Linked DNA regions of Rhodopseudomonas palustris. Each later gene encodes a partner of the first gene's protein in a complex. Links are inferred from orthologs where the notes say so. Each region holds a gene or a part of one and is shown on either strand. Other genes may lie near its edges.

The links. Proteins that work in one complex are often made in the same cells at the same time.
Region 2: the proteins of rpsG (region 1) and tig are in contact, whole or in part, in a crystal structure (PDB 3GTY), measured with the Thermotoga maritima proteins. The link is inferred for Rhodopseudomonas palustris from one-to-one orthologs. Residues at the interface, in WP_004081843.1 of Thermotoga maritima: Lys34, Lys52, Lys55, Glu59, Arg62, Gln63, Glu66, Asn67, Lys69, Val71, Arg95, Ala109, Lys110, Lys111, Gly112, Arg113, Pro114, Glu117, Glu121, Ile124, Ala125, Tyr127, Asn128, Asn129, Thr130, Gly131, Lys135, Asp139, Arg142, Met143; in WP_004081061.1 of Thermotoga maritima: Glu122, Val124, Val129, Leu130, Tyr133, Glu188, Gly259, Ile262, Tyr263, Glu266, Ser270, Glu273, Gln274, Glu277, Arg308, Gln311, Ile312, Ser315, Tyr316, Glu325, Arg329, Arg336, Leu363, Phe366, Trp367, Arg373, Leu377, Arg381, Leu384, Glu387.

What each region holds. Positions count from the first base shown.
Region 1 is NZ_CP041387.1:2,547,984-2,554,410, forward strand. The notes cover bases 1,766-4,455. They hold rpsG (30S ribosomal protein S7), read right to left. Parts: upstream 3,501-4,455; coding sequence 3,030-3,500; downstream 1,766-3,029. Other genes in these bases: fusA (elongation factor G), read right to left, coding at 1,766-2,999; rpsL (30S ribosomal protein S12), read right to left, coding at 3,516-3,887. Outside these bases: tuf (elongation factor Tu), read right to left, coding at 1-888; more of fusA, read right to left, coding at 927-1,765; FLL57_RS11700 (hypothetical protein), read left to right, coding at 4,810-5,733; FLL57_RS11705 (AraC family transcriptional regulator), read right to left, coding at 5,696-6,427.
Region 2 is NZ_CP041387.1:2,226,958-2,229,812, forward strand. What follows is about bases 53-2,855. They hold tig (trigger factor), read right to left. Parts: upstream 2,232-2,855; coding sequence 873-2,231; downstream 53-872. Other genes in these bases: FLL57_RS10165 (hypothetical protein), read right to left, coding at 334-717; FLL57_RS10180 (multicopper oxidase family protein), read left to right, coding at 2,613-2,855. UniProt on the Bacillus subtilis protein: Involved in protein export. Acts as a chaperone by maintaining the newly synthesized protein in an open conformation. Functions as a peptidyl-prolyl cis-trans isomerase.

The DNA of each region.
Region 1 (6,427 bases):
GCACAGCACCTGGCCGCGCTCGACGTCCTCACGCTTGGTGCCGCGCAGCAGCGCGCCGATGTTGTCGCCCGCCTGGCCCTGATCGAGCAGCTTGCGGAACATTTCCACGCCGGTGCAGGTGGTCTTCTGCGTGTCGCGGATGCCGACGATCTCGATTTCCTCGCCGACCTTGATCACGCCGCGCTCGACACGGCCGGTCACCACGGTGCCGCGGCCCGAGATCGAGAACACGTCTTCCACCGGCATCAGGAACGGCTGGTCGATCGGACGCTCCGGCTGCGGAATGTAGGCGTCGACCTGGCGCATCAGCTCCAGGATCGCGTCGTGCCCGAGCTTCTGGTCGGAGTTCTCCAGCGCCGCCAGCGCCGAGCCCTTGACGATCGGAATGTCGTCGCCCGGGAAGTCGTACTTCGACAGAAGCTCGCGCACTTCCATCTCGACCAGCTCGAGCAGTTCCGGATCGTCGACCATGTCGCACTTGTTCAGGAACACCACCAGCGCCGGCACGCCGACCTGACGGGCCAGCAGGATGTGCTCGCGGGTCTGCGGCATCGGGCCGTCGGCCGCCGACACCACCAGGATCGCGCCGTCCATCTGCGCCGCTCCGGTGATCATGTTCTTCACGTAGTCGGCGTGGCCGGGGCAGTCGACGTGCGCGTAGTGACGGTTCTGCGTCTCGTACTCGACATGCGCGGTCGAAATCGTGATGCCGCGCGCCTTCTCTTCCGGCGCCTTGTCGATCTGGTCGTAGGCCGTGAACGTCGCACCGCCCGTCTCCGCCAGAACCTTGGTGATCGCCGCCGTCAGCGACGTCTTGCCATGGTCGACGTGACCGATCGTCCCGATGTTGCAATGCGGCTTCGTACGTTCAAACTTTGCTTTGGCCATTGCTCTCTCCGTTCAGTCGCGGCTCACACCGGCGACAATCAGGCAAACTTCTTCTGGACTTCAGCCGACACGTTGGCCGGCGCTTCAGCGTAGTGGTCGAACTGCATGGTGAAGTTCGCCCGGCCCTGGCTCATCGAGCGCAGGTTGTTGACGTAACCGAACATGTTCATCAGCGGCACCATCGCGTTGATCACGTTGGCATTGCCGCGCATGTCCTGACCCTGGATCTGGCCACGCCGCGAGTTGAGGTCGCCGATCACCGAGCCGGTGTAGTCTTCCGGCGTCACCACCTCGACCTTCATGATCGGCTCGAGGAGGACCGACTTGCCCTTCTGCAGCGCTTCGCGGAACGCGGCGCGCGAGGCGATTTCGAACGCCAGCGCCGACGAGTCGACGTCGTGGTACTTACCGTCGACCAGCGTCACCTTGACGTCGACGACCGGGAAGCCCGCGACCACGCCCGAAGACAGCACGCTCTCGATGCCCTTTTCGACACCCGGGATGTACTCCTTCGGCACCGCACCGCCGACGATCTTCGACTCGAACACGTAGCCGGCGCCCGGCTCGTTCGGCTCGACGACGAAGCTCACCGCCGCGAACTGACCAGTACCGCCGGTCTGCTTCTTGTGGGTGTAGTCGACTTCGGCCTTCTTGGTGATGCGCTCACGGAACGCCACCTGCGGCGCGCCGATGTTGGCATCGACCTTGTAGGTGCGCTTCAGGATGTCGACCTTGATGTCGAGGTGAAGTTCGCCCATGCCCTTCAGGATGGTCTGACCGGACTCGAGGTCGGTCGACACCCGGAACGACGGATCCTCGGCGGCCAGCTTCGCCAGCGCGACGCCGAGCTTCTCCTGGTCTGCCTTCGACTTCGGCTCGATCGCGATTTCGATCACCGGCTCCGGGAATTCCATCTTTTCGAGGATCACCGGGTTGGCGGGATCGCACAGCGTGTCGCCGGTGCGGGCTTCCTTCAGGCCGGCCAGCGCGACGATGTCGCCCGCATAGGCTTCCTTGATGTCTTCGCGGTTGTTGGCGTGCATCAGCAGCATGCGGCCGATGCGCTCCTTCTTCTCGCGGGTCGAGTTCACCACGCCGGTACCGCTCTGCAGGACGCCAGAGTAGATGCGGCAGAACGTGATGGTGCCGACGAACGGGTCGTCCATGATCTTGAACGCGAGCAGCGACAGCGGCTCCTTGTCGTCCGCCTTGCGCACGACTTCGTTGCCCTGATCGTCGGTGCCCTTGATCGCCGGCACGTCGAGCGGCGACGGCAGGTAGTCGACCACGGCGTCGAGCAGCGGCTGCACGCCCTTGTTCTTGAACGCCGAGCCGCACAGCACCGGATAGAACGCACCGGTCAGCACAGCCTTGCGGATCAGACGCTTCAGGGTCGCCTCGTCCGGCATGGTCCCTTCGAGATAGGCGCCCATCGCGTCGTCGTCGAGCTCGACGGCGGCTTCGATCATCTTCTCGCGATATTCCTTGGCCTGATCGAGCAGATCCTCGGGAATATCGACGTCCTCGAACTTGGCGCCGAGCGATTCATCGTTCCACACCACGGCCTTCATGCGGACCAGATCGATCACGCCCTTGAAGTTGTTCTCCGAGCCGATCGGGAGCTGGATCGCCACTGGCTTGGCGCCGAGACGGTCGACGATGTCCTGCAGGCACTTGAAGAAGTCAGCGCCGGTCTTGTCCATCTTGTTGGCGAAGACGATGCGCGGAACCTTGTACTTGTCGCCCTGGCGCCACACGGTCTCGGTCTGCGGCTCGACGCCCTGGTTGGAGTCGAGAACGCACACCGCACCGTCGAGCACGCGCAGCGAACGCTCGACTTCGATGGTGAAGTCGACGTGGCCGGGGGTGTCGATGATGTTCAGACGCTTGCCGTTCCAGAACGCGGTGGTGGCGGCGGACGTGATGGTGATGCCCCGCTCCTGCTCCTGCGTCATCCAGTCCATCGTCGCGGCACCTTCGTGCACTTCGCCGATCTTGTGGCTCTTGCCGGTGTAGAACAGGATGCGCTCGGTCGTCGTGGTCTTGCCGGCATCGATGTGGGCCATGATGCCGAAGTTGCGGTAGTCCTCGATGGCGTGAACGCGGGGCATGACGTCTTCCTTGATTCCGTTGCTTCGCCGTTACCAGCGATAGTGCGAGAACGCGCGGTTGGCTTCCGCCATCTTGTGCACGTCTTCGCGCTTCTTCACGGCGTTGCCGCGATTGTTCGAGGCGTCGAGCAGCTCGGCGGAGAGACGCTCGGTCATGGTCTTTTCGTTGCGGCCGCGGGCGGCCGAGATCAGCCAGCGAATGCCCAGCGCCTGACGGCGGGTGGAGCGAACCTCGACCGGCACCTGGTAGGTGGCGCCGCCGACGCGGCGGGAGCGCACTTCGATCGCCGGCATGACGTTCTCGAGCGCCTGCTCGAACACGCCGAGCGGCGGCTGCTTGGTCTTGGCTTCGATGATGTCGAAGGCACCGTAGACGATGCTTTCGGCGACCGACTTCTTGCCGGCATACATCACCGAGTTCATGAACTTGGTGACGATGATGTTCCCGAACTTCGGATCCGGAAGAACTTCGCGCTTTTCGGCGGCGTGACGACGGGACATGGATGCTCTCCCCGCTTACTTCGGACGCTTCGCGCCGTACTTCGAACGGCGCTGCTTACGGTTCTTGACGCCCTGGGTATCGAGGACGCCGCGGAGGATGTGGTAGCGCACGCCCGGCAAGTCCTTGACGCGGCCGCCGCGGATCATCACCACCGAGTGCTCCTGCAGGTTGTGACCCTCACCCGGGATGTAACCGATGACCTCGAAGCCGTTGGTCAGGCGCACCTTGGCAACCTTACGCAGCGCCGAGTTCGGCTTCTTCGGCGTCGTGGTGTAGACGCGGGTGCACACGCCGCGCTTCTGCGGCGACTGCTGCAGCGCGGGAACCTTCTTGCGCGACTTCTGCACCACGCGCGGATTTGCGATCAGCTGGTTGATCGTCGGCATCTTCGCCTTCACCCTCAAGCTTCGCGCGAAACCGATCAGTCGGCTTCGCAAATTCATTCGGGGCTACCCGCCCCAGCGGCCGCCCTGCTCGACCGGACCCACGCCCGATCACGCAAAGCGAAATCGCGCCAGCCACCCATCGCTGAGCGGAAAGCGCTTCCACGCAACAGAGGACCGCAGCAAAGACCGGGCAGCTTCCACTGACCGGCTCCGACCGAGGTCATGCTTCCAAAACCGTTCCGACGAGAAAGAGCCCCGTAAGAACGCTCAATGTCCTGGCATTGCCTGGCTTATGTCGACAGCGTTTGAGCGACTTGGGTCGAGGGTGGTGCCCGAAAGTCCTTGAAAGGACGGCCCGGGTTGTCCGTTCCGACGTTGGCGAAGCTCACCGCCTGTCTTGAAGTGGGCGGGTTGTATCGGCGCACTCCCCCTAAGTCAAGGCAAAACAGCCGCCAGATGACGGTTCGGCGACGACTTTTCGCACTCCATCCGACCGGCATGAAACGCCGATGGAATGGGGCGTTATCGCATCGCGGCAGGCTCGCGCAGGGACGCCGATTTCGGACTCCGGGTGGGGTCCGCAGCGGCTCGATCCGGGGTCTGCAGGGCGCGATTCATAGAATCGTCAGGTGTTGCCCAGGCGATTCCGGCACCGAGTCGGGGGAATCGACCGCTCCCGCCGTCTCGATTCGGCACAAACCGGACCTTCCTGCGCGCCTCGGCGCCCTACGGTATTTAAACACCACATCGAGACCGAGACGCATTCGACCAACGACCGCCGCCCGATTCAAGGACGATCGCGTCCCGCGGTCCCGCGATCCACAGATGGCAGACGATCCCGATTGCCGGCCGCAGCGACGCTGTGGCTTACTGCCGGAGCTGGACGCCGCGATCGGCCGGCCGCAGCAAGAGATGGGATCAGATGGCGAGTTGGGGGCGAGCTCGGTTGACCCGGCGGCCATGGCATCTCGCGGCCGCCGCCATCGCTGCCGGCGTGTTGCATCTCCTCGCCGCCCCCGCCTTGGCGGCCGACGCAGATGACGACGACGCGGCGCCCGCGCAGACCTATCCCAATATCTACCTCGATCTCCGCACCACTTACGGCCGCACCCCGGCCGGGGCGCTGTCGATCGGCTTTGCGAGCCCGACCATCGCGGTGCTGTCCCGGCTCCGGGAGCTGACGGCGCTGCCGCCGCTGCAGACGCCGACGCTGCCGGCGAGCCAGAGCGTGGAACTGGACGTGCCACTGACCGTCGACGTCAACGACCGCGTCTCGCTGTATGGCGGCTTCAGCGCCACCACCAGCAACGGCGGATCTGGCTGGAGCGCGGTCGACATCACCAGTTGGAACGTCGGCGTCCAGGCCGACATCTATCGCCAGGACGGCGGATCGCTGCCGACCTTGACACTACAGACCACCCTCACCCGCTCGGTGCCGAGCGGACCGCTCGCCACCACCTCGCTCAACACCATCCTGGAGGCGTCCTACGCATTCGACGCCGACGAGACCCGCGGCGTTCTGGCTGGCGTGCAGTACACCACCACGGCGATCGATGCCGACCGCGCCGCGATCCACCCCAACACGGTCGGCTGGCTCGGGGGCTATTACCAGTGGGACAGCAACTGGAAGCTGACCGGCCGCGCCGGCCTGCAGTCGTTCGGCGGCGCCGAACTGCTGCGCTTCACCCCGATCGACGCCTTCACCCAGCCGATCCTGCGGATCGACCTCGACAAGATGGACGACAACGACAACCGCCTGTACGGCATCACCGCGCAGGTGGCGTGGACGCCGAAGCCGGCCTATCAGCTCACGGTGCGGACGCCGCTGTATCTGAGCAGCAAGTGACTCGGGCGCCGGCATGGCGTTCCGCCATGTAGCGGCCCGGTGACGTGCCGAGCGTCTTGCGGAACATGGTGACGAAGCTCGGCACACTCTCGTAACCCAGATCGGCGGCGACCTGCTGGATCGAGGCGCCGCCGGCCAGCCACTGCACCGCGAGCATGACGCCGAGCTGCTGGCGCCAGCGCCCGAAGCTCATCCCGGTCTCGCGGCTGATCAACCGCCCCAGCGTCCGCTCGCTGAGGCCGGTGCGCTCGGCCCAGCCCTGCAGCGAACCACGATCGGCGGGCGCGGCCATCATCAGGTCGGCCAACGCGCGCAGCCGCGGATCGGACGGCATCGGCAGATGCAGATCCTCGATCCTGGCAGCCCCGATCTCGTCGAGCAACACCGCGATCAGACGCGAAGCCGCTCCGTCCTCGTCGTACAGCAGCGGCAGCCTGGCGGCACGGAACAGCAGTTCGCGCAGCAGCGGCGTCACCGAGACGGTGCAGCAGCGTTGCGGCAGTCCCACATCGATGCCGGCGGCGACGAACGCAGCATAGCCTTCGAGCCTGCCGGTCGCCGTGATCGCGTGCAGCGTGCCGCCTGGTATCCAGACCGCGCTGCGCGGCGGCACGATCCACAATCCGCCTTCCACCCGGCAACTCAGTGCACCGCGCTGCACCAGCAGGATCTGCGCCTTGGCATGGCAGTGCAG
Region 2 (2,855 bases), 320 kb from region 1 along the record:
CGTTCGCCCCGTGATGCAGGACGTGAAGCGAGGTCACAGATATGAGCCGATTGCGCGGCGACAAGGGTGGGCCCCGTTTCCACCCGTGAGTTGATACCGATTCGGCCAATCCCGGCAAAACCGACGAACGGCTTTTCTCCGCCGATGCCACGGCTTTCACGCCGCATCGTTAACGGTGCCTGAGGATGCAAAACGGCCGCCGTGACGGTGTAAGCTGGGATGCAAAGGGGCGCGCTCGGGTGGCAGGTTCAAAAGCCCGATCGACACGCGACGCCGGACAAACGGTCTTTCTTCTGCCATTCTCAACCATCGGGGCGCTCCGCCCAAGGATAGCTAGACGAGTTTCCAGGCCCGCTCGATGCGATTGATTTCATCGGCGATGAGGCGCTTCGCTTTTCCCGGATCGCCCCCAATTTCAATTGCGATCACGCCTGGTCTCGGATCGAACTTCTTACGGATATCAGGCTGCAAATATGGCCGCAGGGAAAGGTAGGAGCTTGTGGTCGTGAAGCCTCGGCCGGACTCACTAACTACATCGAAACCTGGATTCCAATTGTCGATTAACTCGCGACGCCAATCGTCGATCAGGCGTTGGCGCCGAGCTAGTCGTTGGCGCTGTCTTTCGATCCCCCAATTTGCCCATGGCGCGAGAATCGATGCAGCGCCACCAATAGCTGCAGGCGCAACAAATTGAAAAATAAAATCTAATATATTCAATGCATACCTTCATCGGCAGGATCAGACTTCCATCTTAGGTTGCAAGATATTTGTCCGCTGTTCAGTGGGCAAGCGTATTGAGAGGCCGCTCAATGCAAAACGGCCGCCGTGACGGTGTCACGGCGGCCGCAGCGATGATTTTCAGACGATGCGGATCAGGCCGCGGTCTTGTCGTCCTCGTCCTTGTACAGCTCCTCGCGGGTGACCGGCTTCTCGGTCACGTTGGCGAGCTCCAGGATGAAATCGACCACCTTGTCTTCGTAGATCGGGGCGCGGAGCTGGGCGACGGCTTCCGGATTGGAGCGGTAGTAGTCCCAGACCTCCTTCTCGCGGCCCGGCATCTGCCGGGCGCGCTCGATCACCGCACGGCTGACTTCGTCGTCGGTGACCTGGATCTTGTTCTTCTCGCCGATCTCCGACAGCACCAGGCCGAGACGGACGCGGCGGTCGGCGATCTTGCGATACTCTTCCTTGGCGGCGTCTTCGGTGGTGTTCTCGTCGGCGAAGGTCTTGCCGGTCGACTGCATCTCGGCGTTGATCGAGCGCCACATCACCTCGAACTCCTGCTCGATCAGCGACGGCGGAGCATCGAACTTGTGGGCTTCGTCGAGCCGGTCGAGCAACTGGCGCTTGACCTTGAGCCGCGACGCGCCGGCGTATTCGGCGGCGAGCCGGGCCTTGGCGGCTTCCTTCAGCTTGTCGAGCGATTCCATGCCGAGCGTCTTGGCGAACTCGTCGTCGATCGTGGTCTCCTGCGGAGCCTCGAGCTTGGTCGCGGTGGTCTCGAACTCGGCCGGCTTTCCGGCCAGGGTGTCGCTGGCGTAGTTGGTCGGGAACGTCACCTTGATGGTGCGGGTCTCGCCCACCGCGATGCCGACAAGCTGATCCTCAAAGCCCGGAATGAAGCTGGCCGAGCCGATCACCACCGGAATGTCCTCGCCGGTGCCGCCGTCGAACGCGACGCCGTCGATGGTGCCCTTGAACGACACGGTGACGCGGTCGCCGGTCTCGGCCTTGGCGCCCTCGGCCTTGTCGGCGTAGGAGCGATTGGCCTCGGCGATCCGCTTGATCGCGTCATCGACGTCGGATTCGGCCACCTCGACCACCGGCTTCTCGACCGAGAAGCTCTTGAAGTCGGCCAGTTCGATCGCCGGGACCACCTCGATCGCCACCGTGTAGGTGAGATCGGACTTGCCCTCGAGGATGTCCTCGATCTCCTTCTGGTCCTGCGGCATGGTGATCTTCGGCTCGGTGGCGAGCCGGAAGCCGCGCTCCGAAAAGATGCCATCGTTGGTGTCGCGGACCAGCTTGTCGATGGTCTCGGCGGCGACCGAACGGCCGTACACGCGCTTCAGATGAGCGGTCGGCACCTTGCCCGGACGAAATCCGTTGAGGCGCACCTTGTCCTTCAGATCGGCGAGCCGTTCGCCGACCTTGGCGTCGATGTCCGCAGCCGGGACACTGACCTGGAATTCGCGCTTCAATCCGTCGGCAACGGTTTCCTTGACCTGCATGGTGTCGATCTTCTTCTCTTGGCTCCGGCCGAAGGACCGGAAATGGTCGAACTGCGATGCGGCCTCACAGCCTGCATCATCGGGTTGGCGGACATCCGTCCTGGCGGACGGCCCTCCGGAAAATCGTCATGAGCAAAAGCACTTGCGTGGTGCGGGCGGAGGGACTCGAACCCCCACAACTTTCGTCACTGGAACCTAAATCCAGCGCGTCTACCAATTCCGCCACGCCCGCGAAGAGCATCATGTCCGGCCGCGATGCCGCGGGCGGCGGCTTATAGCATGACATATAGGGCCCGCATCAAGAGAAACCCGCAGCTTTTACCAACCGCGGCTGGCCGTCGCAGGCTAGACAGCGTCCGGCGAACATGGTCCGCATCGCGCATGATCGATCAGCCGCCTGCCCTGTCCCGCCGCACCCTGCTCGCCGGCTTCGGCGCCGCAACGATCGCTCCTGCGCTTCCGATTCGCGGCGCAGTGGCCGCGCCGTCGCGCAAAGCGTTGCTGCTCCGCGCCGCCATGGATACAGCCGAGCTGAAGCCCGGCGCGGCCGCAGTGAACCGGCCGACTTTGAGCCTCGACGCGCCGGCGTTGACCCGCGGTGACGAGGTCGCGGTGCAGTTCGAG